Regions from separate parts of the Bilifractor sp. LCP21S3_A7 genome, predicted to be linked through region 2. Evidence: riboswitches for the same ligand, from Rfam matches in the RefSeq annotation. Region 2 holds a riboswitch; each other region holds the start of a gene.
What was found. A riboswitch is a leader RNA that binds a small molecule or an ion and turns the genes downstream of it on or off. The one in region 2 is predicted to bind thiamine pyrophosphate.
Positions count from the first base shown of each region.

Region 1: linked by a shared signal. The riboswitch ahead of thiC (phosphomethylpyrimidine synthase ThiC) and the one ahead of ACTQ1O_RS08195 (energy-coupled thiamine transporter ThiT) in region 2 are both predicted to bind thiamine pyrophosphate.
Region 3: linked by a shared signal. The riboswitch ahead of thiW (energy coupling factor transporter S component ThiW) and the one ahead of ACTQ1O_RS08195 (energy-coupled thiamine transporter ThiT) in region 2 are both predicted to bind thiamine pyrophosphate.
Region 4: linked by a shared signal. The riboswitch ahead of ACTQ1O_RS06965 (thiamine-binding protein) and the one ahead of ACTQ1O_RS08195 (energy-coupled thiamine transporter ThiT) in region 2 are both predicted to bind thiamine pyrophosphate.

Region 1 is NZ_JBQKGL010000002.1:187,927-196,113, reverse strand. Features, by position in the region: gene ACTQ1O_RS02585 (urease accessory protein UreF) at 1-32, shown strand, start outside; gene ureG (urease accessory protein UreG) at 147-764, shown strand; gene ACTQ1O_RS02575 (urease accessory protein UreD) at 761-1,600, shown strand; gene ACTQ1O_RS02570 (hypothetical protein) at 1,653-1,889, shown strand; TPP riboswitch at 1,861-1,963, shown strand; gene thiC (phosphomethylpyrimidine synthase ThiC) at 2,172-3,482, shown strand; gene ACTQ1O_RS02560 (DUF975 family protein) at 3,788-4,597, shown strand; gene ACTQ1O_RS02555 (Dabb family protein) at 4,691-4,984, shown strand; gene ACTQ1O_RS02550 (HPr family phosphocarrier protein) at 5,248-5,469, shown strand; gene ACTQ1O_RS02545 (alanyl-tRNA editing protein) at 5,939-7,129, shown strand; gene ACTQ1O_RS02540 (DNA/RNA non-specific endonuclease) at 7,440-8,187, shown strand, end outside.
Region 2 is NZ_JBQKGL010000007.1:125,248-133,434, forward strand. Features, by position in the region: gene ACTQ1O_RS08185 (cupin domain-containing protein) at 1-296, shown strand, start outside; gene ACTQ1O_RS08190 (DUF438 domain-containing protein) at 362-2,140, shown strand; TPP riboswitch at 2,302-2,403, shown strand; gene ACTQ1O_RS08195 (energy-coupled thiamine transporter ThiT) at 2,496-3,188, shown strand; gene ACTQ1O_RS08200 (DMT family transporter) at 3,357-3,677, shown strand; gene ACTQ1O_RS08205 (TDT family transporter) at 4,276-5,337, shown strand; gene cooS (anaerobic carbon-monoxide dehydrogenase catalytic subunit) at 5,309-7,489, shown strand; gene ACTQ1O_RS08215 (anthranilate synthase component II) at 8,100-8,187, shown strand, end outside.
Region 3 is NZ_JBQKGL010000002.1:241,940-250,126, forward strand. Features, by position in the region: gene ACTQ1O_RS02770 (DUF2284 domain-containing protein) at 1-905, shown strand, start outside; gene ACTQ1O_RS02775 (M20 metallopeptidase family protein) at 1,123-2,241, shown strand; TPP riboswitch at 2,653-2,762, shown strand; gene thiW (energy coupling factor transporter S component ThiW) at 2,980-3,561, shown strand; gene thiM (hydroxyethylthiazole kinase) at 3,705-4,565, shown strand; gene ACTQ1O_RS02790 (HAD family hydrolase) at 4,540-5,196, shown strand; gene speB (agmatinase) at 5,229-6,194, opposite strand; gene ACTQ1O_RS02800 (AAA family ATPase) at 6,281-6,886, opposite strand; gene ACTQ1O_RS02805 (sigma 54-interacting transcriptional regulator) at 6,903-8,187, opposite strand, start outside.
Region 4 is NZ_JBQKGL010000006.1:11,754-19,940, forward strand. Features, by position in the region: gene ACTQ1O_RS06940 (ATP-binding protein) at 396-1,895, shown strand; gene ACTQ1O_RS06945 (response regulator transcription factor) at 1,888-2,574, shown strand; gene ACTQ1O_RS06950 (biotin transporter BioY) at 2,750-3,355, shown strand; gene ACTQ1O_RS06955 (DUF1284 domain-containing protein) at 3,495-3,929, shown strand; gene ACTQ1O_RS06960 (desulfoferrodoxin family protein) at 4,078-4,455, shown strand; gene ACTQ1O_RS06965 (thiamine-binding protein) at 4,585-4,887, opposite strand; TPP riboswitch at 5,059-5,166, opposite strand; gene ACTQ1O_RS06970 (MATE family efflux transporter) at 5,394-6,752, shown strand; gene ACTQ1O_RS06975 (guanylate kinase) at 7,041-7,643, shown strand; gene holB (DNA polymerase III subunit delta') at 7,943-8,187, shown strand, end outside.

The DNA.
Region 1 (8,187 bases), on a different contig from region 2:
AGACACAGGAAGCGAGATTGTTCATGTCGTAGTATATGCGAGAAGCAGGAATTCGAGGAGCAGTGAATCAGAGAATAATCAGGATACCGGAATCATCTGACAGGAATATGATCCGGCAGCATATCACAGAGAAAGGATAATGAATCATGAAACGGGCAGTAAGAATCGGAGTCGGAGGTCCGGTAGGATCCGGAAAAACGCAGCTGATCGAGAGGCTTACCAGAAGGCTTAAGGATGAATACAGTATGGCGGTTATCACCAATGATATCTATACGAAGTGGGACGCAGAGTATATGGTATCCCATTCCGTACTGGATGCGGACAGAATCATCGGGGTGGAGACCGGCGGATGCCCGCACACGGCGATCCGTGAGGATGCGTCCATGAATTTTGCGGCGGTGGAGAAGCTGGAGAAGCGTTTCAACCACACCCTCGATCTGATGTTCATTGAAAGCGGAGGTGATAACCTCGCGGCAACCTTCAGCCCCGAGCTGGTAGATTTTTCCATTTACATCATTGACTGCGCGGAGGGAGAGAAGATCCCGGCAAAGGCTGGACAGGGAATGATCAAGTCGGATTTGTTCATCATCAACAAGATCGATCTCGCGCCTTATGTCGGAGCAAATCTGGAGAACATGCGGGAGACGTCCCGAAAGTTTCGCGGAGATGGGACCTTTGTGTTTACGAATCTGAAGACGGACGAAGGTCTCGAGGATGTTGTGCGGTGGCTGAAGAAGGATTGTCTTCTGGAGGACCTTGAATGAAAAGTCAATTTGACGGAGAGATCCGCCTTGGATTTACAAACCGAAGCGGGCGAACTGTGGCGCAGACGACCTACCGCAGGGGAAATTCCAGGATTTCCGGGAACATTCCGGCTGCAGTCGACGTTCCATATTATTTTCTGATCAGCACCGGCGGCGGTTTTACCGAGGGGGAGACGTATCTTCAGGAGGTTTCGCTCGAGGAACAGTGTCATGCGATTGTGACGACACAGACCCCGAACTATATCTACAAGTGCGACGGGGGAAGACTGACGAGTCAGAACAACCGGGTGAAGATTGGAAAGGATTCCTTCCTGGAGTATTATATTGATGAGACGATTCCGTACGCCAGGGCAAGGTTTCGTCAGAACACGGAGATCCAGATGGCCCGGGGATCCAGACTGATTATGACCGACGGTCTGACTGCCGGGTGGTCGGAGAACGAGGAACCCTTCCAGTACCGGGATATCGGGCTGAAGACCGATATCCGGATGGATGGTCGGCTTCTGTTCCATGACTTTCTGCTCGTCAACCCGGAAGAGGATCATATGCATGAAATCGGATGCTTTGAGGGATCCATGAACTACAATTCCGCTGTCATCATTGATGAAGGTGTCGACGAGGCTATGCTGGAGGAACTGAGAAATTTTCTGAATCAGAAATTCACCGGTTCCGACGAGGTCCGGTTCGGATTGTCTCTGCTTGATCGTTATGGTCTTGTACTTCGTGTTCTGGGGAAGAGCATCGTGGGGAACCGCGAAGTCGTGTATTCAATGACCGGTTATTACCGGGAGAAAATTCTCGGTTATCCCCACTTTGCGTTGAGGAAAAATGCCTGAATGAAGTGCGCCTTTAGCGATTTTGAGTGTTGTCAATAGAGACAACAGGCATATGTATGACAAAGTGCCGGAAGTCGTTAATCCAGATCGGCAATCAAAAAGAATTTTGAAAATGGTTGATTTTTCGCCCAAAGTAATGGTTGATTTTTCGCGCAAAAGTACGCTTGATGAAAATAAGGGAATGTGTTATCATGAACCCGTTGTGAGGCTCATTGCTCCTGGCTTCCGGGAAACATCCGGGCCGGCACAGAACAATAGAATAGAAAAACATGGGGAGCCGGAAGGCTGAGAGGTATCACATGAGATACGACCCGAGAACCTGATTTGGATAATGCCAACGTAGGGAAGTGCGAGCACTGGTGTTTTTATGTAGTCTTTTAGGCGGTATCCATTTGGGTATCGTCTTTTTTGTGTATAAGCTCTTCGAAACCACGAAGCACGGAGCAATCCGCAGCTTATACAGTATTATACCAGAACAGCTCTTCGAAACCGCAGACAGGAGCGTCACATGCGAAAAGCGCTAGTGACTTTATTCTATTTAAAGAATTCGAAAGGAAGGACAAGGTTACAGATGAGAGAGTATCATACGCAGATGGAGGCGGCGAGAAAGGGAATCGTCACTCCGGAGATGAAGGCTGTGGCAGGAAAAGAGAGAAGAACGGGGGAGGAAATCCGGAACTGGGTAGCGGAAGGAAAGGTGGTTATCCCAGCGAATCCGGCGCACAAGGGGCTTGATCCGAACGGCATCGGCAGTATGCTGAAGACGAAAATTAATGTAAATCTCGGTATCAGCCGTGATGTGAAGGATTATGATGTGGAGATGAAGAAGGTTCTCAGCGCCGTCGATCTCGGCGCTGAGGCAATCATGGATCTTTCCAGTCATGGCAACACCCAGCCGTTCCGCAGAAAGCTGACCAGTGAATGTCCGGCGATGATCGGCACGGTTCCGATCTATGATTCCGTGATCCATTATCAGAGGGACCTTGCGACCCTCAGTGCAAAGGATTTTGTGGATGTCGTGCGTCTGCACGCAGAGGACGGTGTGGACTTCGTGACGCTGCACTGTGGGATCACCAGAAAGACGATTGAGGAAATCAAGGCCGGCAGGAGGAAAATGAACATAGTCAGCCGGGGAGGAAGCCTGGTATTCGCATGGATGGCGATGACGGGGAACGAAAATCCCTTCTACGAATATTATGATGAGATTCTGGAGATCTGCCGGGAACATGATGTGACTATCAGCCTCGGTGATGCCTGCCGGCCGGGATGCCTTGCGGACGCGACGGACAGCTGTCAGATCGGCGAACTGCTTCGGCTTGGAGAGCTGACGCAGAGGGCGTGGGACCGGGATGTCCAGGTCATGGTGGAAGGACCAGGCCATGTGCCGATGGATCAGATCGCCGCAAACATGAAGGTTCAGCAGACCATCTGCAAGGGAGCGCCCTTCTATGTACTCGGACCTCTGGTAACAGATATCGCGCCAGGCTATGACCACATCACAGCTGCGATCGGCGGGGCGATTGCGGCGATGAGCGGCGCTGCGTTTCTCTGTTATGTGACACCGGCGGAGCATCTTGCGCTTCCGAACATAGACGATGTACGTCAGGGAATAATAGCAAGCCGGATAGCGGCTCACGCGGCAGATATCGCCAAGGGCATTCCGGGTGCGCGGGAACAGGACGACCGGATGGCGGATGCAAGACGGAAGCTTGACTGGGAAGCCCAGTTCAAGGAGGCGCTTGATCCGAAGACTGCGAAGTCCATTCGGGACAGCCGGGCGCCGGAGGATGATCACAGTGACACCTGCTCCATGTGCGGAAAGTTCTGCGCGGTGCGGAGCATGAATAAAGCGCTGGCGGGAGAATATATCGATATTCTCTAATGTATCGATATCATTTGATCAGAGTATATTTTGCAGGGATTTCACAGGACTGCTTTATCCAGGGGCTGACTTAAGGTCAGCAGCCGGAGACACCGGACAGAGGTTCTGTGAAATTCCTGTTTTTCTGTTGCATGAATAAAAATGAATAAAAAAGAAAATGCTTTCCTACCGGCACTGGATTCTGTATACTTAAGGATGAAAATCATGGTTACAGATTTCGCCGCGAGGCGGAAGCTGCCACAGGGCTGCCGCGGATGTTGGAATATACTGCAATATTTGCCGCAGCACAGAAAAGGAGGAGCAGTATGTGGACTAGGATCGGATTAAAAAACCGGTCAAAAGAGGTATTCAGGGGCAATTACTGGAAAGCTGTTCTTGCCGGACTTCTTCTTTCGCTGACGATTGGAGGATCTTACAGCAGATCCGGCGGAGGAGCGTTATCCGGATTTTGCAACGGAATTTTGAATTATGATGTCGTTTCCGGCAGAGACACTGATATTTTCGGATTTCATGCGGGACCGGGCGGCATTCCCGGCGGGATGTTTGGTGCGTGGCTGATGGCTGCGGGGATCATCTTCATGGTGGTGGTGTTGATCGCCGTCATCGCGATTGTGGCCGATGTATTTCTGCTGAATCCGCTGGAAGTCGGGGTGCGGAGGTTCTTTTATACGAATCTTCACCAGAAAGCGGAGCTTCGCGAAATCATGTACGGATTTGATCACTCCTACAAGAACGTGGTAAAGGTGATGTTCTTCCGTGATCTCTATACCTTTCTCTGGTCATTGCTTTTCGTGATTCCGGGAATCGTGAAAGGGTATGAATATCGTATGATTCCGTATCTTCTGGCTGAATATCCGGACATGCCGATGGAGGAAGCGTTCCAGATCAGCAGAAACATGATGTATGGAAATAAATGGAAGGCATTTGTGCTGGACCTTTCGTTTCTTCTGTGGGTGATTTTTTCGAGCATTACCTTCGGGCTGGTCGGTATCTTCTATGTAGATCCCTATATGGCGCAGACGAGCGCCGCGCTGTACGATGCCATCAAGATCGAGAAAAATCCGTTCGCGGGACAGAATCCGGGCGGTAATGGCAGCTTCGCAGGCATGTGGTAAACGGTCATACGATGATCTTGCCACAAAATGTATAAGCTGCGGTTTGTCTGCGTTTTCGAAGCACATATAGTTTTCGATTTTGGAGGTAATAGAATGTATCATTGCATACTGGCAAAATATAATGCGAAAATATCCCGAAAGCAGAAGGAGAATCTTCTGCCGGAGATCCGGGAACTGTTCGCGGGTCTCACCGGAATTGAAGGAATTGAATCGGTTGAGGTATTTCCAAATGTGATTGACCGGGCAAACCGGTACGATGTTCTGATCCGGATCCGGATGAAACCGGAGGCATTGCCTGTCTATGACGACAGTGAAATCCACAAAACCTGGAAAAGAGACTACGGAAAATACCTTGAGAAGAAGGCGATATTTGATTATGAGGGATGAGAATGCGTAGCAGATATGCACAAAATTTCCCGGTATTTTCACAAAAATTATAGAAGTAAGTCCTGAATTTCATGCATAAGCTCCCGAAAGATTTGCATTTCAGTGTCAAGAGGATAAAATACCCATATAGGGTCTCCGGAGAACCGCGGGTCATGGAAGGATAGCATACCGCATCAGTTTTCACGGAGCCTGTGACAATATTTATTTGGAAGTCGGCCGTAGATATCGAAGACCGAAATTGAATCTGAGGAGAGGCATGAGAGATGAAAAAGGCAAAGGTGAAATTCAACCGGGTCGAGGATATCGTAGCATTTGTTAAACTTGCCGGAGAATGCGCAGAGGACGTCACGGTCCGGAAGGGCAGAAGTGAGACGGACGGAAAATCAATTATGGGAGTATTTGCTCTGGGATTTGAACCGATAGAGATTGAGTTCACGGAAGGCAATTCACAGATGGAAGAGTATCTGAGCGCGTACGCATTATAATCAGCGTTCAGAGAGCGTGTTAAACAGACCTAAAAGATCGGCAGATATTTGTTCGGGAAAGGATAAATATCTGCCGATTTACTGTATAAAGCCGTCGTCAAGCGGGCAGTTTTTGGGCATGCGAAGCATGCACAGAAAACTGCATGCTTGAACGACGCTAACATGTATGAGCATGGAGCGGTGTGAAACACCGCGAGAATGCGAATATGCGCGGGCAGTGAGCCACACCCGCTCACACGAAGTGTGAAGCGGTGGGGCGAACGCCGCGACAGACCGACGAAGTCGGTCACATGTGGCAGCTGCGAGAGTTGCGAAGCAACGGAGCAGCTGGCTTTATACAGTATGCGGCACGATATAATAATAAGCGGCACGGAAGCTGCGAAGCAGCGAAGTGACGCGGGGACTTATACAGTATGCGGCACGATAACAGGCAGTGCTCCACACCTGTCAGGAAAGGAAAAGGACAACGATGGAAAATTTCGATGAATTATACTATCAGAGACCATATCTGAAAGAGTTTGACGCGGAGGTGATCTCCTGCGAACCGTGCGGGAAGGGCTATCACGTGGAGCTAAACCGGACGGCGTTTTATCCGGAAGGCGGCGGTCAGCCTTCAGACCGCGGCATTCTGCAGACTGACGCACAGACGGTTATTCCGGTGCGGGATGTTCAGAAGCATGGGGATCACATTGTTCATACGACGGATCGGGAAATCGCCGTCGGAACTCAGGTACACGGGGTCATTGACTGGCAGCGCCGAATGGATTATACTACGGCACATTCGGGTGAGCATATCCTATCTGGTCTGATCCACAGACGTTTCGGATACGAGAATGTCGGATTCCATATGAGTGAGGAATGCGTCACCATTGATATCAGCGGAGTCATGACCTGGGAAGAACTGATGGAGGTGGAGCGTGACACAAATGCAGTGATCCGCAGCGATGTTCCTGTAGAAGAAAGCTTTCCGGAGGGACAGGAACTGGAGACGCTGGATTACCGGAGCAAGAAGGAACTGACCGGAAAAGTCAGAATCATCACGATTCCGGGAGCGGATATCTGCGCCTGCTGCGGGACCCATGTGATGAGAACCGGCGAGATCGGCATGGTGAAATGTCTCAGCATGATTCATTATAAGAAAGGCGTGCGGATCGAGCTGGTCTGCGGCAGAAAGGCCCTTCTCGATTATGAGCGGAAGGTGGACCAGAACACGGAGATCTCCCATATGCTCTCCGCGAAGCCCCATGAGACAGCAGAGGCTGTCGCGAGAGTACAGCAGGAGCTGGCGGAGGCAAATCAGAAGCTGAATGCCTGGGTCAGCAGGTACTTTGACGGGAAGATGAAGGAACTCGAAAAGCAGGAGTCCTTTCTGATCGACTTTGAGGAAAATATCGACAGGAACAGCTGCCGGAAGTTCTGCGACAGGCTTGTGAAGGAATCCATGGCGCCTACCTGTGCCGTAATTACGGAGCAGGAAGACGAAAAGGGCGTCTATGCGTACTGCATCTGCAGCTCTGCGGTGAATCTGAGAAACCTTACGAAGACGATCAACTCCAGCCTGGACGGACGGGGAGGCGGAAGCCCGGAGATGATCCAGGGATCTTTTCACGCAGAGAAAGTCAGGATACAAGAAGTCCTGACCGAAATCTTTCGTGTATAAGCTCTTCGAAAACGCAGACGGGCTCGACACACGCGACGCGTGTGAAAGAGCGAGGATGCGATTTCGAAAGCAACAGGTATGAGGATGAAGCGCGAAGGCGCGGAATCCGAATGCCTGTAGGATTGTGGGAGTGCGAAGCACGGAGCAATCCGTAGCTTATACAGTATTAAAGAGCTCCAGGAAAACGCAGACAGGCACGTCACACGTGAAGCGTGTGTAAGGGCCAGGATGCGAATTTTCACAAAACGTGTGTTCTGTGTTATAATCGGAGGCGGAACGGTTTTTGAGTTTCCTGCTGAGGGGATTTGATATGCTTGTGATAGAACTGCTGCTTCTGGCAGCGCTTGTGATATTTCCGGTGTCGCTGATCGCGGGTATTGTGAAAAAGAGACGCAGCGGCGACCGGCGAGGGCCCCGGATATGGATGATCGGATCGATGACGGTGATTGTCATCGGAACGATTCTTGTCGGCGTTCTCCCGGGAGGCGTTCAGACCGGTACTGGAGAGAACCGGACGGGAGCTGTTGGGACCGTCATCGACCGGATTCGGAATGGGACAACCGCCTCTGTCGGAGGGGCGCTGCCTTCCGAAGAGAAAAGAGCGGCGGCGGAGCTCACAGCCTTTGATCCGGATGAGATTCCGGCGTACAGCGGCTCTCCCTCGGTTGAGGTGAACGGGAATGTTCCTTTTTTCACGGATGAGGATTTCAAGACGCGGGAATTCGAATTCTACAGCAGCCAGGACGGTCTCGGACGCTGCGGAACCGCCTGGGCGGATATCTGTGTCGATACAATGCCTGTGGAGGAGAGGGGAAAGATCGGATCGGTAAAGCCGACCGGATGGCACACGGTAAAGTACAATGGGATTGACGGCAATTATCTGTATAACCGCTGTCACCTGATCGGATATCAGCTGGCGGGAGAGAACGCGAACAAAAAAAATCTGATCACAGGTACCCGCTATATGAATGTAGAGGGAATGCTTCCCTATGAAAACGAGGTGAGCTACGCGGTCACCGACTTTAATTTTCATGTGCTGTACCGGGTGACACCAGTCT
Region 2 (8,187 bases):
TTCAGCTGGCAGAGGTGGTTCCTTATCAGGCGGGCAGAATTGTGAATATGGATGTTGTCCACAACGATAAAATGAAATTTGTAGTGATGTCGTTTGATAAGGGAACGGGTCTTTCCGAGCACGCGGCTCCGGGAGAAGCGATTGTTTTTGCGCTGGACGGAGAGGGAATCATCGGATATGAGGGAAAAGAGCACAAAATCAAAGCCGGCGAGAACTTTCATTTTGCTAAGGGAGGACGTCATTTTGTGAAGGCCTCGGAAAAGTTCAAGATGGCATTGCTGCTGACACTTGACTGACCGACGTTTACTGACAACTGAGTCTGAACTTGTACATATATATGAGTATTGGAGTAAGCAGAGATATGGCAAAGAAGATTGACTTTAACAAATCTGTGTATGAACTGGTGCAGGAGTACCCGGAGCTGAGAGACATCCTTTCCGGCGTCGGATTCCGGGAGATCACGAAAAAGGGAATGCTCGGTTCTGTCGGAAGAGTCATGACGATTCCGAAGGGCGCGAAGATGAAAAATATCTCGATGATGGATGTGGTCATGGCACTCATGACGCACGGCTTTGAAATCGAGGGAGAAATGCCGGAGCTGAAAATGCCCTGGGAGGAAGCAAGGGACGCACAGGCAGCCGGTGACAGTGTGAGCCGGGAGGCGGCGCAGGCAGCCGGTGACAGCGTGAGCCGGGCGGCGGTACAGGCAGATGGCGGCAGTGTGAGCCGGGAGGCGACGCAGACAGAAGGCGGCATGACTGAGGAGCGCAACGAACTTCTCAAGAGCTACCTGAGAAGACTCGGCAGCGGTGAGGACCTTGAAGCGGTAAGAGCCGATTTTGTGAAAAATTTCCGTGATGTTGATGCCTCCGAAATCATGAGAGCGGAGCAGGATCTTCTGAAATCCGGGACTCCTCTTGAGGAGGTGCAGAAGCTCTGCGATGTACATTCCGCGCTTTTCCACGGTGCGACAAGAGAAGAGAAGATCGCCAATGCGGAGAAGGCGGTAGAGGATTCTCTTATGAAGAAGACCGGAGACTCCTCTGTTGCAGCAGGGAAGGCCGGAGATTCCTCTGTTGCAGCAGGGGCGACAGGAGGTTCCTCTGCTGTAGAGAAGAAGAGAGCCGGTGCTTCTGTCGCTGAGCAGAGGACAGCAGACTTCTCTCGTATAGCGGAGATGACCTCAACGGCAGCTGCGGATCCGGGCGACCGCAAAGAGCTGGCGGCTTCGCTCGCGTCGGTTCCGGGCCATCCGCTGAATCTCTTTGAGAGGGAGAATCAGGCAATCGAGGCGCTTCTTCTCCGTGCGCGTGAGGCTGTCGCCGGAAAGAATGCGGACGACAGGCTTATGTCACAGCTTCGCGAGATTGCAGTTCACTACGCGAAGAAAGGAGATCTGCTCTATCCGCATCTGAAGGTGCGTTATGATATCTCCGGCCCGTCAGATGTCATGTGGACCGTGGATGATGAGATCCGCGACGAGATCAGTGCGCTGTCAAAGGATGAAGATCACGACGACGACTGGTACGGCCGGCTGTCGGCGGTGCTTGACCGGGCGGAGGAAATGATTTACAAAGAAAAAAATATTCTCTTTCCGATCTGCGCGGTGAATTTCACGGCGGATGACTGGTATTCGGTGTACCGGGACTCCGGAGATTATACGGAGATCCTCGGTCAGTCCTTTACGGACTGGGAAGAAGCGGAGCAGGCTCTGGACGCAGAGAAAAAGGCAGAAAAGCCTGGTCTCTCCCAGGGCGAGGTTGTGATGCCGGGCGGACATATGACGGTTCCGCAGCTTACAGCACTGCTGAACACCATACCGATGGAGATCAGTTTTATTGATGCGGACAACATCAACCGCTACTTCAATGAGGGACCGAAGGTCTTCAAGCGCGCGGGAATGGCCATTGACCGGGAGGTCTTTTCCTGCCATCCGCCAAAGGTAGAGCCCATGGTCCGCAGTATTCTGGACAGCTTCCGGGACGGAAGCAGGGACAGTGTACCGGTATGGATGGAGAAAAACGGAAGAACCATGCTGGTGAACTATCTTGCCGTAAGAGACCGGAAGGGCAATTATCTTGGGGCTGCGGAGCTGGTGCAGGATATGGAATTCGCGAAGGAGCACTTCGCGGGTCACTGAATCAGCAGGGGAACAATGAATGCCAGAGCATCAGGCAACGTAAGGCTGCTGAATGTGACGGAACCGTAAGGCAATTATGAAAGCAAGGACTGCGAGACCGGTGAATCAGCAGGAAAATGAATTGACGGTTTTGCTTTATCTGCTATACTGTAAATACAAAGAAAAACTGCTGGGGGAGCGGAAGCTGAGAGTGCCGTGCATGCGGCTGACCCTGATGACCTGATCCGGTTAATGCCGGCGTAGGGAAGCTGAGTCTGAATGCAGGCTGTGTGATCAAAGAAATGAATGTTTCTGAGAGTTCCGTAACTTTGAAAAGTGAAATCCTCCCGCAGACAACTGTGAGGAGGATTATATTATGTCTGTATTTGCTACTCTTGGAAGTGACGGAGTATACCAGCTGACGCAGGTCGGCTACATTGCAGTAATTGCCGTGATCATCCTGGCATTGCTTCTGGTCTGCCTGATCCGGAAACCGGATCAGAAGGGTGTGCTCGGCACAAGAAAGCTTGTATTCTCGGCGATGGCAATCGCGCTTGCGACGGTCGCATCCATGATTAAGCTGTTTCATCTGCCGATGGGCGGCAGCATAACCTTCTTTTCCATGCTGCTGATATCGCTTGTGGGATATTGGTACGGCCTTGGAACAGGGCTGTTTGCAGGTCTTGCCTACGGTCTTCTCCAGCTGATCATCGATCCCTATATTATTTCTTTGCCGCAGATGCTGGTGGATTATGTGTTTGCGTTTACGGCTCTCGGACTGTCCGGTGTGTTTTCCGGGGCGAAGCACGGACTGATCAAGGGCTATCTGCTTGGAGTGGTCGGCAGGTATTTCTTCGCGGTTCTTTCAGGCTACATTTTCTTTGGAAGCTATGGCAATGAATACGGAATGTCGGCGATCGGATACTCCCTTGCCTACAATGCGATCTACATCTTCGTGGAGTGCGGCCTCACCATTGTGCTGCTTCTCATACCGGCCGTGAATAAGGCGATGATAAGGGTCAGAGGGATGGCACTTGCGGGAGGTAATTCGAGACAGAGCGTGGCATAAGGCACGGTCGAGGCATTGAGACGGCGCGTGTGCGGGAATTTTCGGACGGTCGCAGGCAGTATGAGACGCTGAAGGCCGGAATGTCCGTGGATGATGCAGCGCAGGAATTCCCGGTCGGTCACAGTATGAGACAGCATCCGTGTAAGTGAACATGCAGGAGGAATCAAAATGACTGTTTTTCTGCTGACAGTACTGATTGCTTCGGAGGTGGCGGCAACGTCGCTCCTGAAGTATACGCATCACTTTACCCGGCCGTTACCGTCAATTATCTGTATCGCGTGTTATTGTGTGTGTTACTACACCTTTTCTCACGTCATGGATCGTATGAACGTGGGCGTCGCCTACGCAATCTGGTGCGGAGTGGGACTGATCGCCACAAATGTCATCGGCTATCTGCTGTTCCGGCAGAAGCTGACCGGTGTCGGCGTCTTTGGAATCGTGCTGATTATCATCGGGTGTGTGATTGTAAACGTCTGGGGAACCAGATAGTGGGATACGGCAGATATGGAATACTGCAGATATAAAATATGGCAGATATAGAATGCTGAAAATATATAATACGATACGGCAGATATGTAGAAGAAGGCCGCTGCGCAAACTGTTGCGTGGCGGCCTTCCTTGTTCGCTTGAGGATTCTGAACATATGGCCAGGTATCGCATCAGCTCATCAAAAACGCAGACAGGATCGTTACACGCGAAGCGTGTGTAAGAGACTGGCCGTGATTTACGCGAATAGTGAGCCGCAGCCGAATGCGAAGTATTCGTGTGCGGCGAGCGTCGCGATAGCGAGATAAAACTCGCGCAGCGTGTTTTATCTCGTTTCGAAGGCAGCAGGAATGAGATTTCTTTTTCGTTGACATTTCCGGAATGTTCCTGTATAATTCAAAAACATATTTAGTTGATAGGAAATATAATGAATACAGAAATGTAATGCAAAAACGTGGCTGAGAGTCGGTATTATGAGGAACTGCGGCAGTGAAGTGGTGTTATGAGGAACTGCGGCTGTGGGCTGGCGTCAGGAGAAGCTCCGGCTGTGGTTTCGTAACATAATGAGCGGCAGGCGTATTTTTTCTGGAGGAAGGGACGCATGAAGAGCATGATCAGGAGAGTGCCGGTTCCGATAGCAGGAGTGATGCTGGGTTTTGCGGCATTTGGGAATTTTCTGAAGAGCTATTCGAATCTTGTGTGGATTCTCATGGAGCTGGTATCCGTGGCGCTTCTGGTGCTGCTGGTTCTGAAGGCTCTTCTGTATCCGGACGATTTGCGCCGGGATATGAAGAATCCTGCCATAGCCGGCGCTGCGGGGACTTTTTCCATGGGACTGATGTTCCTCGCAGTCAGTCTGAAGAGTGTCAGCGTTCCGGTTGGTGTGTCAGTCTGGTGGGCGGCGCTGGTGCTTCACGCGGTGCTGATCGTGTGGTTTACAGCGTCCTTTGTGCGTTATTTTCAGCTGAAAAACGTATACATGACCTGGTTTCTGGTTTATGTGGGCATTGTGGCGGCTGCGGCGACGAGCCCTGCTTTCGGGATGCAGGCGCTCGGCAGAGTGCTGACGGTTTACGGTCTGGCAGCGACGTCGGTAGTGATGATCCTGATGGCGGTCCGTTATCGTAAGCTCCCTGCGGAGAAGCCGCTTGCGCCTCTGACGGCGATCTGTGCGGCGCCGTTCAGCCTGTGCCTGGTGGGATATCATCAGTCCTTTGAGACAAAGGATCCTGCTGTATTTCTGGTGATCTTTCTGTTCTCCAGCGCCTTCTATGTGCTCGGAGTGGTACAGGTATTCCGATACATCGGGGGAACATTTTATCCGTCATTTTCGGGATTTACGTTTCCGTTCATCAATACCGCAATCGGAACCCGGCTGACATGGAACGCGCTTCGTGCGGGGGACTGGGGGAAAAAAATTTCCGGATTTGTGCCGGGACGGGGAAATGATATTGTGTCTGTATTTTTGGTACTGGCAGATGTAGAATGTATAATTGCCGGGATTTTGCTGGGTATTGTTTTTTTCAGGTATTTTGTGTTTTTGTCCGGAAAAGAACAGATAGCAGCTGCCGGCACAGGCAGATTGCGGCAGCCAATGATGCCGCAGGAGGAAAAAAGAGGAGGATATCAGAAGCATGCTCGAACATATTCACACACATCGTAATCTGATTGGGTTTGATGAAAATGGAATCCCGGTCGTGATTCAGAAAGCATCCGCGCATGATCCGGAAAAAATAGACGCGGAGTACCGCGCAGTAGAGGAAGGAAGAGATCCGGAATCTGTGCATGACGGAAAAGAGAAGATTCATGCAGACGAGGGAATGGGGCACCATTCTGTGGAGGGCGCGGCATGTGTCGACACAGAGGAAGATGAGAACGCGTTTATCCGGGACTATATGAATGCCGTAACCGCATACCGCAAGACCTTCCCGTCCAAGCAGGATCAGATTGACAAGACACCGGACCCGGCAATCCGTGAGATGCTTCTGCGCTCGGAGCAGCTGGGTATTGACACAACTTTCGACCGGTTCGATAAACAGCAGCCGCAGTGTAATTTTGGTATGGCCGGCATCTGCTGCAAGATCTGCAATATGGGACCGTGCCGTATCACACAGAAGGCGAAGAAGGGTGTCTGCGGGGCGGACGCCGATCTGATTGTCGCGCGGAATCTTCTGCGTGCGGCGGCGGCCGGAGCCGCGCAGCATGGCATGCACGCGAGAGAGCTGATGCTTGAGCTGATGTGGGCCGCAGAGGGCAAGCTGGACACGCCGCTCCTGGGTGAGCAGAAGATTCTGACCACGGCGAAGGGCTTCGGGATTCCGACAGAAGGCCGTGAGGTGAAGGATGTCGCATACGATCTGGCAAAGGCTCTGCTGGATGATCTTTCCAGCCCGGATCCGGCTCACGTATACAAGACAGCGGAGGTCTGTGCTCCGCCTGAGCGCGTAAAGCTCTGGAAGGATCTGGATATCATGCCGATCAGCGCCTATCATGAGGTTTTTGAAGCGTACCACAAGACGGCGGTGGGAACTGACGGAGACTGGAGAAGCACGATGGAGCATTTCCTGCGCTGCGGACTCGCCTTCTGTTTCACCGGTGTGGCGGGAGCGTCGATCGCGACCGATTCTCTGTTCGGTATCGGCGACCGTGTGACCTCGAAGGTGAATATCGGAGCACTGGAGAAAGGGTACGTGAACATTGCGGTTCACGGTCATCTGCCGCTTCTGGTAAAGGAAATTGTGAAATGCGGCCAGACAGAGGAAATGATTAACCTTGCGAAGGAAAAGGGTGCGAAGGGAATCCGTTTCTACGGAATCTGCTGCAGCGGACTTTCCGCGATGTACCGCTATGACGGCGTTATTCCGCTGTCCAACGCGGTTTCCGCGGAGCTGGTCCTGATGACCGGAGCGCTGGATCTCTGGGTGGCAGATGTTCAGGATGTGTTCCCGGCGATCATGGATGTCGCAAAATGTTACCGCACGACGGTTGTGACGACGAGTGCTTCCGCGCGTCTGCCCGGTGCCGAGAGAATGGAGTTCGACCGTCATCATTCCAACATCGGTGAGGCGAAGGAGCTGGCGCGGAAGATCGTCCTGCGCGGAATCGAGAGTTTCGAGGACAGGAAGGGTATTCCGGTCTACATTCCGCCGTATGAGGTCACCGCGGAAGTCGGTTTTTCCGCCGAATATCTGGGCCGCCGTTTCGGAGGCTTCGGACCGATCGCGGAGGCGCTGAAGGACGGACGGATTCTCGGAATCGTCAACATGGTCGGCTGCAATAACCCGAAGGTGCCGTATGAACGGTGCATCGCGGATGTGGCGAAGGTGCTGATTGAGAATAATGTAATCATCCTCACGAACGGATGTGCATCGTATCCGCTGATGAAGCTCGGCTACTGCGCGAAGGATGCAAACAGGCTTGCGGGAGAAAAACTCCGCGGTTTCCTTGAGCCGGATCTTCCGCCGGTGTGGCATGTGGGAGAGTGTATCGACAACACGAGATCGAGTGCCATCATGGCAGGCATTGCGGGTGCGCTCGGCCAGAAACTGCCGGATATGCCGTATGCGTTCACTTCTCCTGAGTGGAGCAATGAAAAGGGAATCGATGCGGCTCTGGCCTTCCGTCTTCTGGGAATTTCCTCTTACCATTGTGTTGAGGCGCAGATCTTCGGTTCGAAGAATGTAATTGAGTTCCTGAAGCAGGGAACCGAGGAAACACTCGGATCTCACATGGTGGTAAATGTGGATCCGGTCAAGCTCGGTGAGCAGATTGTCGCGGATATGAAGGAGAAGAGAAAAAAGCTGGGCTGGGACTAAGTAAAAACTAAGGCCTTGGCTGCATGGTAAAGATATGGTACTATTTTTATAAAAACTGACTGGTGTGCCTTGGGCGTTATCTCAGCTTAAGAATACTGCCGGAACAGAATGCGGAGTGTCATTACGACGCTCCCGTTCTGCTCCGGTTTTTTTGTGTATAAGTCCAGTCGCAATGTTCTTGGCCCACGGGGAGCTTGCTCAGCAGTGGGCAAGAACATTAGCGACGACAACAGGTATGAGCACAAAGTGACGCGCAAGCGGCACGAAAGTGCTCATGCCTGTTAGCGGCACGAAAGCTGCGAAGCAGCGAAGTGACGCGGGGACTTATACGGCAGGTCCAGTCCAGTGGCAATGTTCTTGGCCCACGGGGAGCCTGCTCAGCAGTGGGCAAGAACATTAGCGACGACAACAGGTATGAGCACAAAGTGACGCGCAAGCGGCACGAAAGTGCTCATGCCTGTTAGCGGCACGAAAGCTGCGAAGCAGCGAAGTGACGCGGGGACTTATACGGCAGGTCCAGTCCAGTGGCAATGTTCTTGGCCCACGGGGAGCCTGCTCACCAGAGGGCCAAGAACATTCGCGAAGCACACAGGATTTGAGGGGGACAAAAATGCTTGCAATGATTGATAACTTTGATTCCTACACATACAACCTGGTAAGTTATTTCCGGGAGCTCGGGGAGGCGGTGACGGTGATCC
Region 3 (8,187 bases), on a different contig from region 2:
AAACATTACTTCGACTTCTGGAAGCCATCCCGGACCCGGATGCCGAAATCCCAGAGGACGCAGTTTCTAAAATGAGCGGGGAGCTGAAGGCCTATCTGACAAAATATATGCCGGATCATCCGGATGCACACCTTCCCATTGTTCTTTCCTGCGTGTCTCTGGCATTCATCTTCTCGGAGCCACTGCACGCAGCCCACCAGACAAAGTGGATCGTGCAGTTCCCGGAGGATAAGGCGGTTTATTACTGTCCCGCCAGAGAGGAGACCGCGGACAGTCTCTGCCGGTACTGCATCTGCCGAAAAATGTCTGAATGGAGTGCGTTAATTGCAGAAAAAACAGCTGCCGCACAGCGGCAGGCAGGGTCTTCCGCTGCCCGAATTCGGGAACTGCTGCTGAAAAACGGTCTTCTGGAAAGCGGAATCCTGCATCCTTCCGATCTTGTTTTTTACCCGGAAGTACGAAAGCTCTGCAAGGAAAACAAATGCGGCAGATATCAGGAAACCTGGGCATGCCCGCCAGCCGTCGGCACCCTTGAGGAATGCCGGAAGCGATGCATGAAGTACGAAGAACTGCAGGTCTTTTCCAAGGCATTTCCGGTAACAGATCCCTTTGATTTTGATACTTTCCAAAACGCCATGCACGAATTTAAGGAATATATTCAGCGTGCGGCAGATCAGATTCTTGTGGAATTTCCGGAAGCCCTGATTCTGTCAAACGAATCCTGTGACAGATGCAAAAGGTGCACCTGGCCGGACAGCCCGTGCCGGTTCCCCGACAAATGCTTTCACTCCATAGAAGGATACGGCTTCCTTGTCAGTGAGCTTGCCCAAAAGGCAGGGATCCGGTATCTGCACGGACCAGGCTCCGTGACTTTTTTCGGCGCGGTATTCTATAACCGGAGCTGAAAGAAATATTCTACCCATAAGGTTATAGGCAGGTGAATCTTAATCCTCATTGGATAAAACCGAAAATCATCCTATAATAATTAATAAAGCCTTTTTCAACATACTTTCTCCTGTAAACAGGAGTACATTTATCTGCTGTTTAGTAGATATAGGTACATTCTTTCTTCGGGAGAATCCGGCTTAAAAGATAATAAAAAACATGATAGGGAAACATAACATGGATGACTTATGGAAAACAATTACAGCTCTTCGACATAAACTGCATAAATATCCGGAATTATCGGGGCAGGAGTTTCAAACGAAAGAATGTCTGAAAAGCTTTATCTGTATGAACACACATCTGAAAATCAGGGATAAAGGAACCTGGTTCTATGCCCTATATGAACCAAAATTAAATAACGGAGTATCACCAATCGCCTTCCGCGCGGATATGGATGCCCTTCCCATATCAGAAACTATTTCCCTGCCCTACGGATCGGCCAAACCCAATATTGCACATAAATGCGGACACGACGGGCATTGTGCTGTATTGGCAGCTGTGGCCGTACTTCTGGAACAGGATGCGGCTGTCCGCCGTCCTGTGTATCTGATTTTCCAGTCTGCGGAAGAAACCGGTCAGGGAGGGAAAACCTGTGCAGATTTCGTAAGCGAGACAGATATCAGTGAAGTATATGCTTTTCATAACCTGAGCGGTTATCCGGAAAATGCCGTGATGGTTCGTGACCGCCTGACGCAATGTGCCTCTAAAGGTCTGCTTGTGCAGTTTACCGGTGAAAGTGCTCATGCCGGAACTCCCGAAAATGGCCGCAACCCGGCTTCTGCACTTGGCTCTATGGCTCTCTATGCGGAAAAAATCAATAAAGAATCCTCTTCGTGCCTCTGCACAGTCGTCAGCATACAGGAAGGCAGCCGGGATTTTGGCATTTCTCCGGGACAAGGTGAAGTTGCTTTTACACTGAGAGCAGAAGCAGATGATGTCCTGGAAAATATGGATCTCACTTTGCGCACACAGGCAGAAAAACTGACAGATCAATATGGGCTGACAGTCTCATTTGAAGAATTTGATCCCTTCCCCGCCACGATCAATCATCCCCGCTGCGCAGAGAAGGTCCGCAGGGCAGCGGGGAAAGCCGGCTACTCCTGCGTAAACATGAAGCAGCCATGGAGACCATCGGAAGATTTCGGATGGTACACGAAAATCCGCCCCGGCGCTATGTTCTACGTCGGAAACGGCACCAACTGGCCTATGCCGCACCAGCCTGCGTATGATTTTAACGATCACATTCTGCCGACAGCCGCAACTGTTTTTCTGAAACTGGCTGAAAGCGAAATGTGAAAATAGTATCTGTACGATCTTAATTTTACCGGATGCAGAGGGTGCATGCTTTGTAAGCGAAAAGGCGTGGAAAGATGCCACTGTTACTGGAAAGACGACCTGTCACCGGTTATTGATAAAATTTTTCATGCAGATGTACTGTTGATCGGAACAGCTATCTATCTGGGCAGACCGACAAGCCGTTACTTTGAGCTGTTGGAGCGGCTTCGATGAGGCCAAAAAGGAATCATCGCATGAAAAGAATTTCCCTGTGGACCTGAAAAATGCATATCAGATTGGACAGAAACTCAGTTCAGAAACAGTGGATTGACATTTGGTGGTCAGAAACAATAGATTGACATTTGGTGTGCACTTTCCGAATGGATTGTGTTATAATAGCACCGTTAAAGCAGAACGCTTTAGAAAATCAAAAGAAACAGACTGGGGAGCCCGATGCATCGGGCTGAGAGGACAGATTTCAGCTGTCGACCCATTAACCTGATTTGGATAATGCCAACGTAGGGAGCATCGCTGTGATTATGCGTATTTATGCAGACTGTCGTTTGGCAGTCTGTTTTTTTACGCGAACAGTGAGCCGCAGTCGAATGCGAAGTATTCGTGTGCGGCGAGCATCGCGATAGCAAGATAAAACTCGCACAGCGTGTTTTATCTCGTTTCGCGTCCGGACCGGTGATCATAGTGACTATCAGCCGGCGCGCCATCAATTTCTTTAAATCTTAAAAAGGAAGGGATATGATCATGAAAAACAAATGGAACACAACCAAGGTTTCTGCAAAGAATGCAGCTTCTGCTGCTGCCCCGCTTCCGGAAGGGTCACGGGCAGGAAAGCTGTCTCTGAAGAAAATGGTATTTACCGCGATGCTTGCATGTCTCGGATTTGTGCTGAATACCTTTGTATGGTTTCCGCACATGGCTCCGTTTCAGCACTTCTGCAACGTTATGGGGGCGGTTTTTCTGGGCCCGTGGTATAATTTCATCGCAGCTCTTCTGACGGGCTGCATGCGGGTGGCTCTGGTCGGCTGTGATTTTCAGGCTGTGATCGGCGCGATTTTTGGTGCTCTGCTTTCCGGTATTCTTTATAGAAAAACACATAAGCTCTGGGCAGCATGGGTCGGAGAAGTCATCGGAACCGGCTTCATCAGCGCGGTACTGGCAAGCGTGATTTTCAACCTGGCACTTCACATTAAATACGCGATTTTCTATCTGATCCCCTACTACGGCCCGGCATCTGCGATGGGGGCAACCCTCGCGATTGCGGTTCTCCTGGTGCTGAAGCGATCCAAGGCGCTGCCGAAGATGCAGGCGCAGCTGAACAAATGAAAAGATTTTGCGCGGAGGACATATCCCCTGCAGTCCGTGCATTCATAGATGAAGGCTTACAAGGCGAAGGGGCGCGGATCTTTCCGCGGCCGGGAAGTCCACTGAAAAATATTTGAAGTACTATATGGAAGGAATCGTAACAGATGAAGTATGGAGAATCTCTTCGAAAAGTGCAGGAAACGAAGCCTGCGGTGCAGTGTATCACCAATTTTGTCACGGTCAATGACTGCGCGAATATCATTCTTGCGGCAGGAGGAACACCGGCGATGACGATGGATGTCCGCGAGGTCCGCGAGGGAGTGGAGGGAATGAATGCCCTTGTCTGCAATCTCGGAGCGATTGAATCGGTAGACAGCATGATCATTGCCGGACAGCATGCGAATGAGCTGGGAATCCCGGTTGTTCTGGATCCGGTCGCTGCCGGCAGCACAACGCTGCGGCGGTACAGCATCCGGGAGCTTCTGGAGACAGTCCATTTTACCGCAATCCGGGGGAATGCCTCTGAGATCCGTGCGATTGAGACGGGAGGCCTTGAGGCGAAAACCGGGAGGGGCGTGGATGTCAGCGCGGAGGATGAGATTACCGCGGATAATCTCGAGAAGAGTATTGTGATGGCGGAAAAACTGGCTCTGCGGATCCGAAGCGTCATAGCCGTATCCGGAGAGACAGATATCGTGACTGACGGAGAACAGACAGTGATTCTCCATAATGGGTGCGCAACGATGGCACGGATTACCGGAAGCGGATGCATGCTTACTTCGCTGATCGGAGCGTTCTGCGGTGCCGACAGAGAGAATTCCTTCCGCGCTGTCGTGAGTGCAATGACGGTGATGGGCCTTGCGGGAGAGATCGCGGAACAGAAGCGTCTGGAGAAGGAAACCGGAAACGCCACCTTCCGTACAGATCTGATCGATGCCGTCTTCAACATGACTCCGGAGAAGGTGGATCAGGGCATCCGGTGTCAGGAGGAACAGAGAAATGCGGAAAAAGTACGCGATTTTTGATGTGGACGGCACGCTGGCGGATTCGATGCGGTACTGGGATCATCTCGCGGAGGATTATCTCGGCGGTCTGGGCATTCATGCATCCGGGGAGGAGCTTGCACCGATTGAAACGATGACGATGTCGGAGAGCTCAGCGTATTTCATTCACAGATACAGTCTTTCGAAAACGCCCGGAGAAGTGATGGAGGAAATGTTTTCTCTGATCCGAAAGCATTATGAGGAGGATATTCCGCTGAAGGAGGGAGCCGCCGCTTATCTCCGAAGCCTCCGGGAACGGGGTGTGCGCATGTGCGTCGCAACGGCAAATGACACCGCGCTTTCCAGGGCGTGTTTCCGGCGGAACGGAATTCTGGAATATTTTGACTTTTTTGTGAGCTGTGAGGAAATCGGCAGAGGAAAGCGGGATCCGGACATCTATGATTTCTGCAGGGAGAAAATGGCCGATGAGGCAGGCACCTCTCTCCTGCCGTCTGATATTGCGGTGTTTGAGGATGCTGCCTATTGTCTGGAAACCGCTTCAAATGCCGGGTATTATACCGTTGCGTTGTTCGAGCGCAGCTATGAAAGGGACTGGGACAGAATCCGGAGAATTGCCGATGAATCCTATGTGAGCTGGAAGGAAGCGGCATAGTATATTTTATTGACAATATTTTGGATTATGTTTTATTTTGTTGGTGTTCTGCCGGTTGCTCTTTTTCGATATGCAACATGTGACATAAATTCTACAATAATATTAGCTGCGGCAAGTGCAGTAATCTGGCCTGAATCGTATTGAGGAGCGACTTCAACTACATCATAACCGACAATATTTAGATGTTTTAATCCGCGGATAATTTCGAGAGCTTCTGCGGTAGTAAATCCGCCAATCTCAGGAGTACCAGTGCCTGGTGCATATGACGGATCAAGATAATCAATGTCAAAGGAAAGAAAGGCCGGGGTATTACCTACACGCTGAATAATTCTTTGTACAATTTCTTCCGTTCCGATTTTATGGCATTCGACAGCACGAATAACTTCAAAACCGAGGTTGGGACTCATTTTGATGTCACTCTTGGTATATAATCCTCCTCGTAAACCAATCTGAATAGATTTAGACGGCTCAATAATTTTTTCATTTGCCGCTATACGAAATGGGGTTCCATGATTATAAGGTTTTCCAAAATACTCTTTCCATGTGTCATAATGTGAATCGAAATGAATCAATGCGAGCTCTTGATGGGCACTGTGGCAGGCGCGCAGTTCCGGCAATGTTACCAAATGATCTCCACCCATGGATATCGGTACGATTCCTGATTGAAAAAGCGGTTCCAGGTCGTCTTGAATGGTCTGTAGTGAATCTTCTATATATCCGGGAATAGTTTTAACATCTCCAAAATCAATGCCATTGCAGTATTCGAAAATGTCTATGTCTAGTTCTGGATTATATGGTTTCGTAAGAGAAGAAATATCTCGTATTGCGGATGGACCGAATCTAGTGCCGACACGATAGGACGCAGCTGTATCAAATGGAATGCCAGTAATTGCAAAATCAATGTCTTTTGTGGCTTTTGAGTATGGAAGTCGCATAAATGTTTTTATCCCCGAAAATCTGGGAGAGTCTTGTGAATCTACTGGTTTATAATTCATCATATACCTCCTTGCATCTGTAGTTTGTCTTCACTTGTCACTTACACAGACGGTATATAAATAATTGAATAACTACGGACAGATTGTGTTTAATCATGAAAATGCTTGACAATCACATCATAAAGCAGTGTTGCAGATCCTTTGATGCCGAATTCGTGTACGTCAATCATTAATTGTTTATAGTCACGATCTCCTCTGTTTTTTCCGGTTACATATTTATAATAGTTATGTCTCTGACGATCAACACGAGTAATGAGTTTTTTCGCAGACACTTCATCCAGATTATAATTTCTCATGACATGGAGTACTCTTTGTTCAAAAGGTGCATATAGAAGAATATTTAATCTGTTTGGATACTCTCTTAAGATATAATCGGAACATCGCCCGAAGAAGATGCAGGACGACCCTTTATTTGCAAGTTCGCGGATTATGTCAGCCTGTGCTTTAATCGCTTCATCCGAGTAAAAACTGGTAGAAGAACCATAACCAAAACGTTGGAGTAAATTCTTACGACTTTTATCTACGATTGCATCGCTGTCCAGAAAGCTGTCCTGGTTGATACCCGCTCGTCTTGCTGTTAGGTCAATGAGATCTTTGTCATAGATCTCAACATTTAACATGGATGCTAACTGTCTGCTTACCTCTCGCGCATTACATCCGAATTCTCTACTAATATTTATGATAAAGTGTTTCATATGACAGCATTCTCCTTTAATGTTCATTGCATGCATCTATGTATTTTTGTCTTTTTCTCGAAGCGGAAGTCTGGCTGATTTTTAGATATTTACTGACAGCGACAGTTGTTCCAAATTTTTCAAAAGCATTTCGGATGATATGACCTTCATATAGATCCATCATATCTCTAAGAGAATTTTCAGAGGTAAAAAATGCATATGACCGATTTGAAAATTCTTTCGGTAGCTGGTACGCATCCACCCGTTCGTGTTCTGCCGTTAATACAAGTCGTTCTATTGTGCTTTTGATTTCATTTATATTTCCCGGCCAATGATAATTAAGAAGAGCTTCGAAGGCTCGCGGTGACAAGGAAATATTTCTGTCATAAAGATTGTTGAAATGCTTCAGATAGAAAGTAAGAAATAAAGACAGATCTTGTCGGCGTTCTCTAATAGGTGGTATTTTTATCTGATAGCTTCTAAAATAATTATAAAAGTCACTTGTAATTTTTCCTTGATTTAATAACTCATCTAAAGAATATTTTGATGTTAAAATAATCGCCTTTTTGTCATTTTTTATGAATGTTAACAGCTTCTGCTGAAGAAGTAAGGGGAGACCTTCGACATTTTCAAAGATAACTGTTGATAGGTTATCTGATGCAAAAAAACCATTATCTCCGAAAAATTCTTCTTCCATTATAGATTCAGCCATCAGAGTACAATTGTATTCAAATAAAGGCTTATTTTTTCCATAGACGTTTCTGATAAGGTATTTCTTTCCACTTCCTCTTTCTCCACAAATAAATACTGGAAGATTTCTTGAAGAAAAAATAGATATTATTCGAATGCAGTCCTGAATCAATTGACTTTTGCTCACAATATTGGAATCCTGCTGATTTTTTTGAATTAGTTTGGTGAGTTGAATTTCTAACTGTGCGTTTTCTTTCCGGAGTGTGTTGTACTTTTCTTTCAATTCATCATGAGTGCCAATTTCCCATGTGGAATTTACCAGAATCATTTCAAGTTCATGATTGTCATTAAATACTGGCACACCTGTAACTAGGATTGTTTCTCCGCTTTTTGTTTGTTGGGTCGTGACTATTTTTCTTCCGGATTCATATACCATCTGAGTAACGCAGGGTTTGAAATAATCGCATATATCTGGATTGTCGGCCCTCTTTCCCAAAAATTCATCAGCATCAATGGAAAACATTCTCATACAGGATTCACTTAGATAGACAAAAATACCGTTTCCATCGGCTATGGAAATACCAGGCAGAATTTTTTCTAATATTTTTCCTAGAAATTGATAATCTATGTTG
Region 4 (8,187 bases), on a different contig from region 2:
CTTAACAGACCGGGAGAAGAACCCTTTTTTACGCGAACAGTGAGCCGCAGCCGAATACGAAGTATTCGTGTGCGGCGAGCGTCGCGATAGCGAGATAAAACTCGCGCAGCGTGTTTTATCTCGTTCAAAAAAATTTCAAAAATCGCAGATCGTGAGTGTGATATACTGAGCGAAGAGTGGTGTAGTGTTGCGCAAGCTGCAGAGTCGTAAGTGCTGCGCGCGAAGTGAGGCAAAGGGAAAAGAGGCTGCGGTTTTGGAAGAGGTGCGGGCGCAGCTGAGGTAAGGAAAAAAGAGGCTGCGGCACCAGGAGCGGTGCAGATGCATCGGAAAAAACACAATAACGGAAAAAGGAACAGAGAACATTGATTTTGAAGCGAAAGAAAGAAAATACAGCCATGGATCTCCGGACGCGGATCGGAATCGCTTTTATTCTGGTGATTCTGATACCTGTTCTGCTCTGCAGCGCGGTGTTCTATGTGCTGATGAATTATAAGGTAAGGCAGTTGGGCAGACAGTATGGGATTGACAACCCGGGAATGGAGAGCCTCTATAACAATGCGCTGCTGATTTCGAAGACTCTCGACGAGACGCTTTCCTCGGTGCAGCACACGCTTGAGAACGATCCGGACAGGATGGAAGATAAGAAGTATCTGAAGGAGCTGAATGAAACGCTCAGTGGAAATGGAGCATTCATTGTGGTGCGGAAGGGAAACGCCATATATTATAACGGCAGCACGGATCTTTCGAACGCGGAGCTGCTGTCGCAGCTTCCGTCATCGGCCGACGGGATATCCGGAAATGAGGAGAATGGAGAAAATTCCTATATACAGGTCCGGAACCAGGCAATGCTCAAGCAGATCAGCTTCCGATTTTCCGACGGTTCAAGAGGAAGTATTTTTCTGATCAGCATGCTGAACCAGCTGGCGCCGGAGATCAAAGGGGCCATGACGGAGACAATACTGCTGATTATCGTGATTCTGAGCTTTACCAGCATTGCGATGAGCATCTGGATCTACCGGGGTGTCATCATCCCCATCAATCAGCTCAAAAAGGCTGCACAGAATATCCGTGACGGCAATCTGAATTTTGTGACCCAGAAGAGCGGAATCAAGGAGATGGATGATCTCTGCGATGATTTCGAGGAGATGAGGGTACGGCTGAAGGAATCTGCCGAGGAGAAAATCCGTTTTGACGCGCAGAACCGTGAACTGATCAGCAATATTTCGCATGATCTGAAGACACCGGTAACCGCGATCAAGGGTTACACGGAAGGACTGATCGACGGTGTGGCAGCCACGCCGGAGAAGCAGCAACGGTATATCCGCACGATTTACAATAAAACCATTGAGATTACGAGGCTGATCGATGAGCTGACCATGTACTCCAAAATCGACACGAATCGGATTCCGTATAATTTTCAGAAGATCCATGCGTCCTCCTATTTTGAGGATTGCCGTGAGGAACTGAGCATGGAACTGGAACAGCAGAATATCCGGCTGAATTACAGCAATTATCTGGTCGATGATGCCGTGATCATAGCAGATCCGGAACAGCTCCGCCGCGTAATCAACAACATCGTAGGCAATTCCGTGAAATATATGGACAAGGATCCCGGAATCATCAGCATCCGCCTGCGCGACGTCGGTGACTTTATACAGGTGGAGATCGAAGATAACGGGAGAGGAATCAATCAGAAGGATATACCGAGAATTTTTGACCGGTTCTACCGCAGCGATCAGGCAAGAAGAGCCAGAGGAGGCAGCGGAATCGGACTTTCCATTGTCAAGAAGATCATCGAAGATCACGAGGGAAAGGTTTGGGCGACGAGCAGGGAGGGCGAAGGAACGGTCATTTACTTCGTGCTTCGGAAATATCAGGAGGGAAGACATGAGTAAAATTCTAATCATTGAGGATGAAGAATCCATAGCAGAACTGGAGAAGGATTATTTGGAGCTCTCCGGCTTCGAGGTTGATATTGAGAATGAGGGAGACAAGGGGCTGAAGAGGGCGCTGGAGACCGATTATGATCTGTACATTCTTGACCTTATGCTTCCTGTTGTAGACGGATTTGAAATCTGCAGAAAGATTCGTGAGAAAAAGAACGCGCCGATCATCATCGTGTCGGCAAAAAAAGATGACATCGACAAGATCCATGGTCTCGGACTTGGCGCGGACGATTATATGACGAAGCCGTTTTCTCCGAGCGAGATGGTGGCGCGGGTCAAGGCGCACATGGCGCGGTATGACCGTCTGGTGAGCAGTCAGCCTAAGAATGACATTATCGAGATACGCGGGATCCGGATCGACAAGACGGCCAGAAGAGTCTGGGTGAACGGGGAAGAAAAGACATTTACCAACAAGGAATTTGACCTTCTGACTTTTCTGGCGGAGAACCCGAATCATGTGTTTACAAAGGAAGAACTGTTCCGTGAGATCTGGAACATGGATTCCGTCGGAGATATTGCGACAGTAACGGTGCACATCAAGAAGATCCGGGAAAAAATCGAATTCAATACAGCAAAACCGCAGTATATTGAGACGATATGGGGTGTCGGCTACCGTTTTAAAATATAAGCCGGTCACAGGGACCTATGTATGCGCGTGTATCGGATTAAGAGCAAAGGCGTGCAGATAATCCGGACCGATTTGCGCCGGGTGATTATTGTCACCCTAAAAAATAAAACAGGTTGACAATGTTCTTCGTTGAATTTATACTCAAAACTGTTTAAAAACAGGAGGAGAAAAATCAATGAAGAAGAACACAGTAAAGGATCTTTGTATGATCGCTGTTTTTGCGGCGATCATCAGTATTGTGGGACAGTTCAGCATTCCGCTTCCGGGCGGCGTTCCGATGACGCTGCAGACGTTGATCATCGCGCTGGCCGGCGCAATTCTCGGATCGAAGAAGGGATTCTGGTCAACGGTCATCTATATTCTGATTGGAGCAATCGGCGTTCCGGTGTTCGCCGGATGGACGGGCGGAATCGGTGCGATCATGGGAATGACGGGTGGATTCCTTGTTTCGTTCCCGCTGATTGCGCTGTTCACGGGTCTTGGAGATGAAATCGGCGTCCGTCTTTCCGTGTCGGCGGGCGCGCGGGGCAGAAAGGTCATTTCCTGCGTGAGTCTTCTGATCGGCGTTCTGGTCGGCTATGTTGTAAACTATGCAGTGGGTTCTGTCTGGTTTATGGCAGTCGCTCAGTCAAATCTGGCTACGGCGCTCACGGCATGCGTGATACCCTTCATTCCGACATCAATCCTGAAGGCGGTTCTGGTGCTGATTCTCGGTCCGGTTCTGAAGCATTCTTTGGAGAAGGCGCATGTTCTGGAGGTCAGACGCACAGCTGCTGTCTGAATTCATTAACTTGTCAGTAGAATAAAAATACATAATGTGAATCGGGTGTTACCGTGTTTTGTGTCATTTTCGGAATACAAAATGTGAATCACGAGCGAACGCGTTTACCTCATTTCATTTTGGAAGGAGCATCGGTGCTATGGAGACAGACGGCCGGAAGGCGGATATGAGACTACGTCCCCATCATCTGCTGTGTACGCAGGGTTATGAGGGAAAAGGCTATGATGAAAATTTCGTCAGAAGGATGACGGCTTTTGTAACGCGGATGCGCCGGGAAGAGAACTTTTGTGTTGAGATTACCCTTCGTCCGGATGATATCTGTGCCGCCTGTCCGAATCTCAGCGATCCTGAGCATTGTGTGAACGATGACAAGGTGCTTGCTTTTGACCGGAAGGTTCTGGAATTGTTCGGCCTGAAGGAGGGAGAGAACTACAATTATCAGAAGCTGGTACGGGACATTGATGATCATATGACCCGGGAAAAACTGCATTCCATATGTGGAACCTGCAGCTGGTATCCGGTCAGCCTGTGCCGGGACAGAATCCTTGGCATCCGGACAGAGACAGATCTGTAAAATGCGTGCTGCTCCTTTTATTTTACAGAAAATATGCTTGAGTATGACTTAATATTCGTGTATCATGAGATAAAAGGTTATGTTACAGACATGCCAGGAGCTGTATTGATCCACATGCCAGAGCTGCAGATGAAAAGGAGGCACAGAAATGTTATTTTACAGATGTGATGGATGCGGAAACTTTATTACTTTTCTGACAGAGAAGACGGCCTGCACGCCGAAGTGCTGCGGCGAGACAATGAAGGAGCTTACACCGAACACAACGGACGCGGCGACAGAGAAGCATGTGCCGGTTGTCAGTGTTGAGAACGGAACGGTTACGGTCAAGGTTGGAAGTGTGGCACATCCGATGCTGGAGGAGCATTATATCCAGTGGATCATTCTGGAGACAAAGAACGGATTCCAGAAGAGAGATCTGAAACCGGGAGATAAGCCGGAGGCGGTATTTGCGCTCGCGGATGGAGAGGAACCGGTTGCGGCATATGAATACTGCAATCTGCATGGCCTCTGGAAGGCGGAGATCTGATACCGGAGACAGTACGGCACAAAAAAGGAGCGGCGATGCCGCTCTTTTTTTGTATCCGGACTCTTACGTACACTATGTGTGCGGTGATTCTGTATAAGTCCGCGTGGGTATGGAACTATGCGACCGGACTTATGCAGTATGATGTTTTGAAACTTTTTTGTCGATACTCAGAATCTCCTGCTCCGGGTTGTATACCACCTTGATGTATGCGGAGACAGAAGGTGCGCCGGCGCGGATTGCGACATGCTGGCATTCCTTTACCACGTCCATCAGCTGGTCGTAGCTGTCTCCTTCGATGGCGGTCTCGAAAGGCCCCACATAATAGCTGAGGCCGGTGCTCTTGATGTAGGCGATAACCTCATCTACAATCCGGATCAGCTCTTCATCGTTGTCCACATCTGGTAATGTCTGAATGGCTACACTTGCCTTCATTTCTTTTTCCTCCTTTTCCATTTTCAACATTTTCGTATTCAACAGCCAACAAGGAAATCGTCCGCCGCAGGTGGATATCTGCGTCTGTCGGCATAAAAAATGCAGCAGCGCCGGAATGAATCAGGCACTGCTGTATCAAGGATGAAGAGCGGGTTTTCTACGGAAAAATCCGGTGATTCTCTTTACGCTTCCTACGCTGGCATGATCCAGATCAGGTATAAGGGTCACAGACAACATCTGTATCTCAGTCCTTTCCGGCGGACTCCCCTGCTGTAGTTCTATATTTTAGTCACTTTATTTTTCTGTGTCAATCCTGTGTGCGGTTAAGGACAGAGAAGATCCTGTGTGCGGTTAAGGACAGCGAAGACAGCAACTTTTGTCCTGCTAACCGTTCGCGGGCAGGTACGTTAAATCGTGATTTCGCTCTCTTGCCGCAGATTTAAAATGGATTATTATGGCTTCGGTGGTATAATGTGCAGGTATGAGTTTGAAAGCGGGTTTTGGATATGACGAAGGATATGACGAAAGGGCCGATTCTAAAGACCCTGATACTGTTTACAATTCCCCTGGTTCTGGGAACGCTTCTTCAGCTTACCTATAATGCGGCAGACAGCATGATTGTGGGGCGGTTTGTCGGAAAAACAGCGCTCGCGGCAGTGGGTACGACAAATCCTCTGGTCACCCTTGTTCTGCTTTTCACAAACGGGATCTGTCTCGGGGCGGGAATACTGGTGAGTACGCTGTATGGAGCGGGAAAGAAGGAGGAGCTGCGGAGACAGGTAAGTACGGGAATGATCTCGGGGTGCGTTTTCTCCGTGGCAGTCGCGGCTGTGATGTTTGTGGCAGCGAAGCCGCTTCTGATGGCGCTGCAGGTGGAGGCGGTCATTCTACCGGAGGGAGTCTTCTATCTGAGGATCATACTGTTCGGCATGTTCTTCAGCTTTATCTATAATTATCTGGCCAGTATGCTGCGCGCGATGGGTGACAGCGTCTCTCCGCTGATTTTTCTCGGTGGAAGCGCGGTACTGAATATTCTGGGAGATCTCTTTTTTATCGCGTTACTTCATATGGGAGTGGAGGGCGCCGCAATCAGTACGGTGATCTGTGAGGCCCTCAGTGCGGTTCTCTGTTATTTCTATATTCAGAGGAAGGTTCCGGAGCTTCGGCTCGGAAAAAAATGGCTGATCTTTGACTGGTCGATGCTGAAGAAAACCCTTGCGTTCGGTTTTGTGAGTGCGCTCCAGCAGAGCACGGTTCAGATGGGAAAGATCGGAACCCAGACCATCGTAAATACGCTCGGGGTAAACGCGACGGCGGCTTTCAACGCAACGAACCGGGTGGATGATTTCGCGACAATTCCCCAGCAGAATATCGCGCACGCCATGACCTCAGTGATGGCGCAGAATGTCGGAGCGGGGAATGCGCCGCGGGTGAAGCGGACGTATCGCGCCGGAATGTATTGCGAGCTCGTTTATGGCGTGGTGATCGGTGCTGTGGTGTTTTTGGCGGCGGGACCGCTGACCAGGCTGTTCACTTCGGACCCTGAGGTCATCGCGGAGGGGCAGCGCTATATGCGGCTCATCGCGGTCATGTATCCGGTTCCCGCGTTCACAAACGGACTTCAGGGATATTTTCGGGGAACGGGGGATCTGAAGGTCACGTTATATTCCAGTCTGATCAACATGGGAGTCCGGGTCGCATCGGAAATACCGATGGTGTTCGTGTGGCACTGGGGATTCATCTCGATTCCATGGTCGTATCTTCTCGGATGGATCGCGATGAGTATGTTTGAGCTTCCGTTCCTGATCCGGCGTCTTCGCCGGATGGGAAAGAGGCCGACAAACGAGAGAGCGGAGACAGAGTAAGGAGCCGCGGCGCGGATCAGATGTCGTAACGCAGGAGAAATGTGCGGCTTGGATCAGATGTTGTGACGCAGGAGAAATGTGCGGCGTGGACCAGATGTTGTGACGCAGGGAAAATGCGCGGTGCGGACCAGATGTTGTGACGCAGGGAAAATGCGCGGCATGGACCAGATGTTGTGACGCAGGAGAAAGGCCGCTGTGTGGGCTGAAGCCGCAGCTCGGGATGAGGTCATGATACAGGACGAAGCCGTGTGAGGTACCGGGTGTATCGGTGACCGGTGGAGAGTGAATATGGGTACAATTTTTTACATTATGGGAAAGAGCGCAAGCGGGAAGGATCACATATACACTGCACTGCTTGCCCGGTCGGAGCTGAATCTGAAGCCGATCGTGCTGTATACCACAAGGCCGATGCGGCAGGGGGAAGAGAACGGCAGAGAATATTATTTTTCAGACGAGAGGCATCTGGCGGAATTGAGAAAAGCCGGGCGGATCATTGAGGAACGTTGTTATCAGACGGTCAGCGGACCGTGGTATTATTTTACGGCGGATGAGGGGCAGATTGATCTGAAGAAGAGCGATTATCTCGGAATCGGTACGCTGGAATCCTATGAGCAGATGGTGCGGTATTACGGAAGAAAAGTCATGGTGCCGGTCTATATTGAAGTAGACGATGGAATCCGTCTGGAGAGGGCACTGCGGAGAGAACGGAAGCAGAAGCAGCCCCAGTACGAAGAGATGTGCAGGCGCTTTCTGGCGGATCAGAAGGACTTTTCCGGGGAAAAAACAGCGCGGGCCGGCATCACCAGGCGGTTTGAAAACAACGGAATGATCCAGGAATGCATCGATGAAATCGCAGGCTTTATCCTTTCGATAAAACAGCGCCGGTCATGATGTTCAGACAAGACTCCTGTGAACGATCGGCCTTGTCAGTCATGCGCACAGTAAGGATGGACAGCAGCAGAAGATGAACAGGCGGAGGGTACCCAGGCACCAGGAATTATGGTATCATATACTGAACAGCTCTTCGAAAACGCAGCCAGGATCGTCACGCGCGAAGCGTGCGTAAGAGACCGGATGCGGTTTCTAAGGCAGCAGGTATGAGCACGAAGTGACGCGTAAGCGACACGAAAATCAGTAGTTCGCAGAATATTAAGCTCAAGGAGGGATTAATCATGCGTGAACCTGACGAAATGAAAGGATTTGCGGGGATTGTTGGACATAAAGATGTAGTGTCACATATTCAGAATGCAGTCCGGACGGGAAAAATCTCTCATGCGTATATTATCGGCGGGGAGAAGGGGTCTGGAAAGCGGCTCATAGCGACACTGTTTGCCATGACGCTTCAGTGCGGGGAGCATGGAACGGAACCCTGCGGAAAATGTGCCTCCTGCCGTAAGGCTCTTGGCGGAAATCATCCGGATATCATCTATGTGAC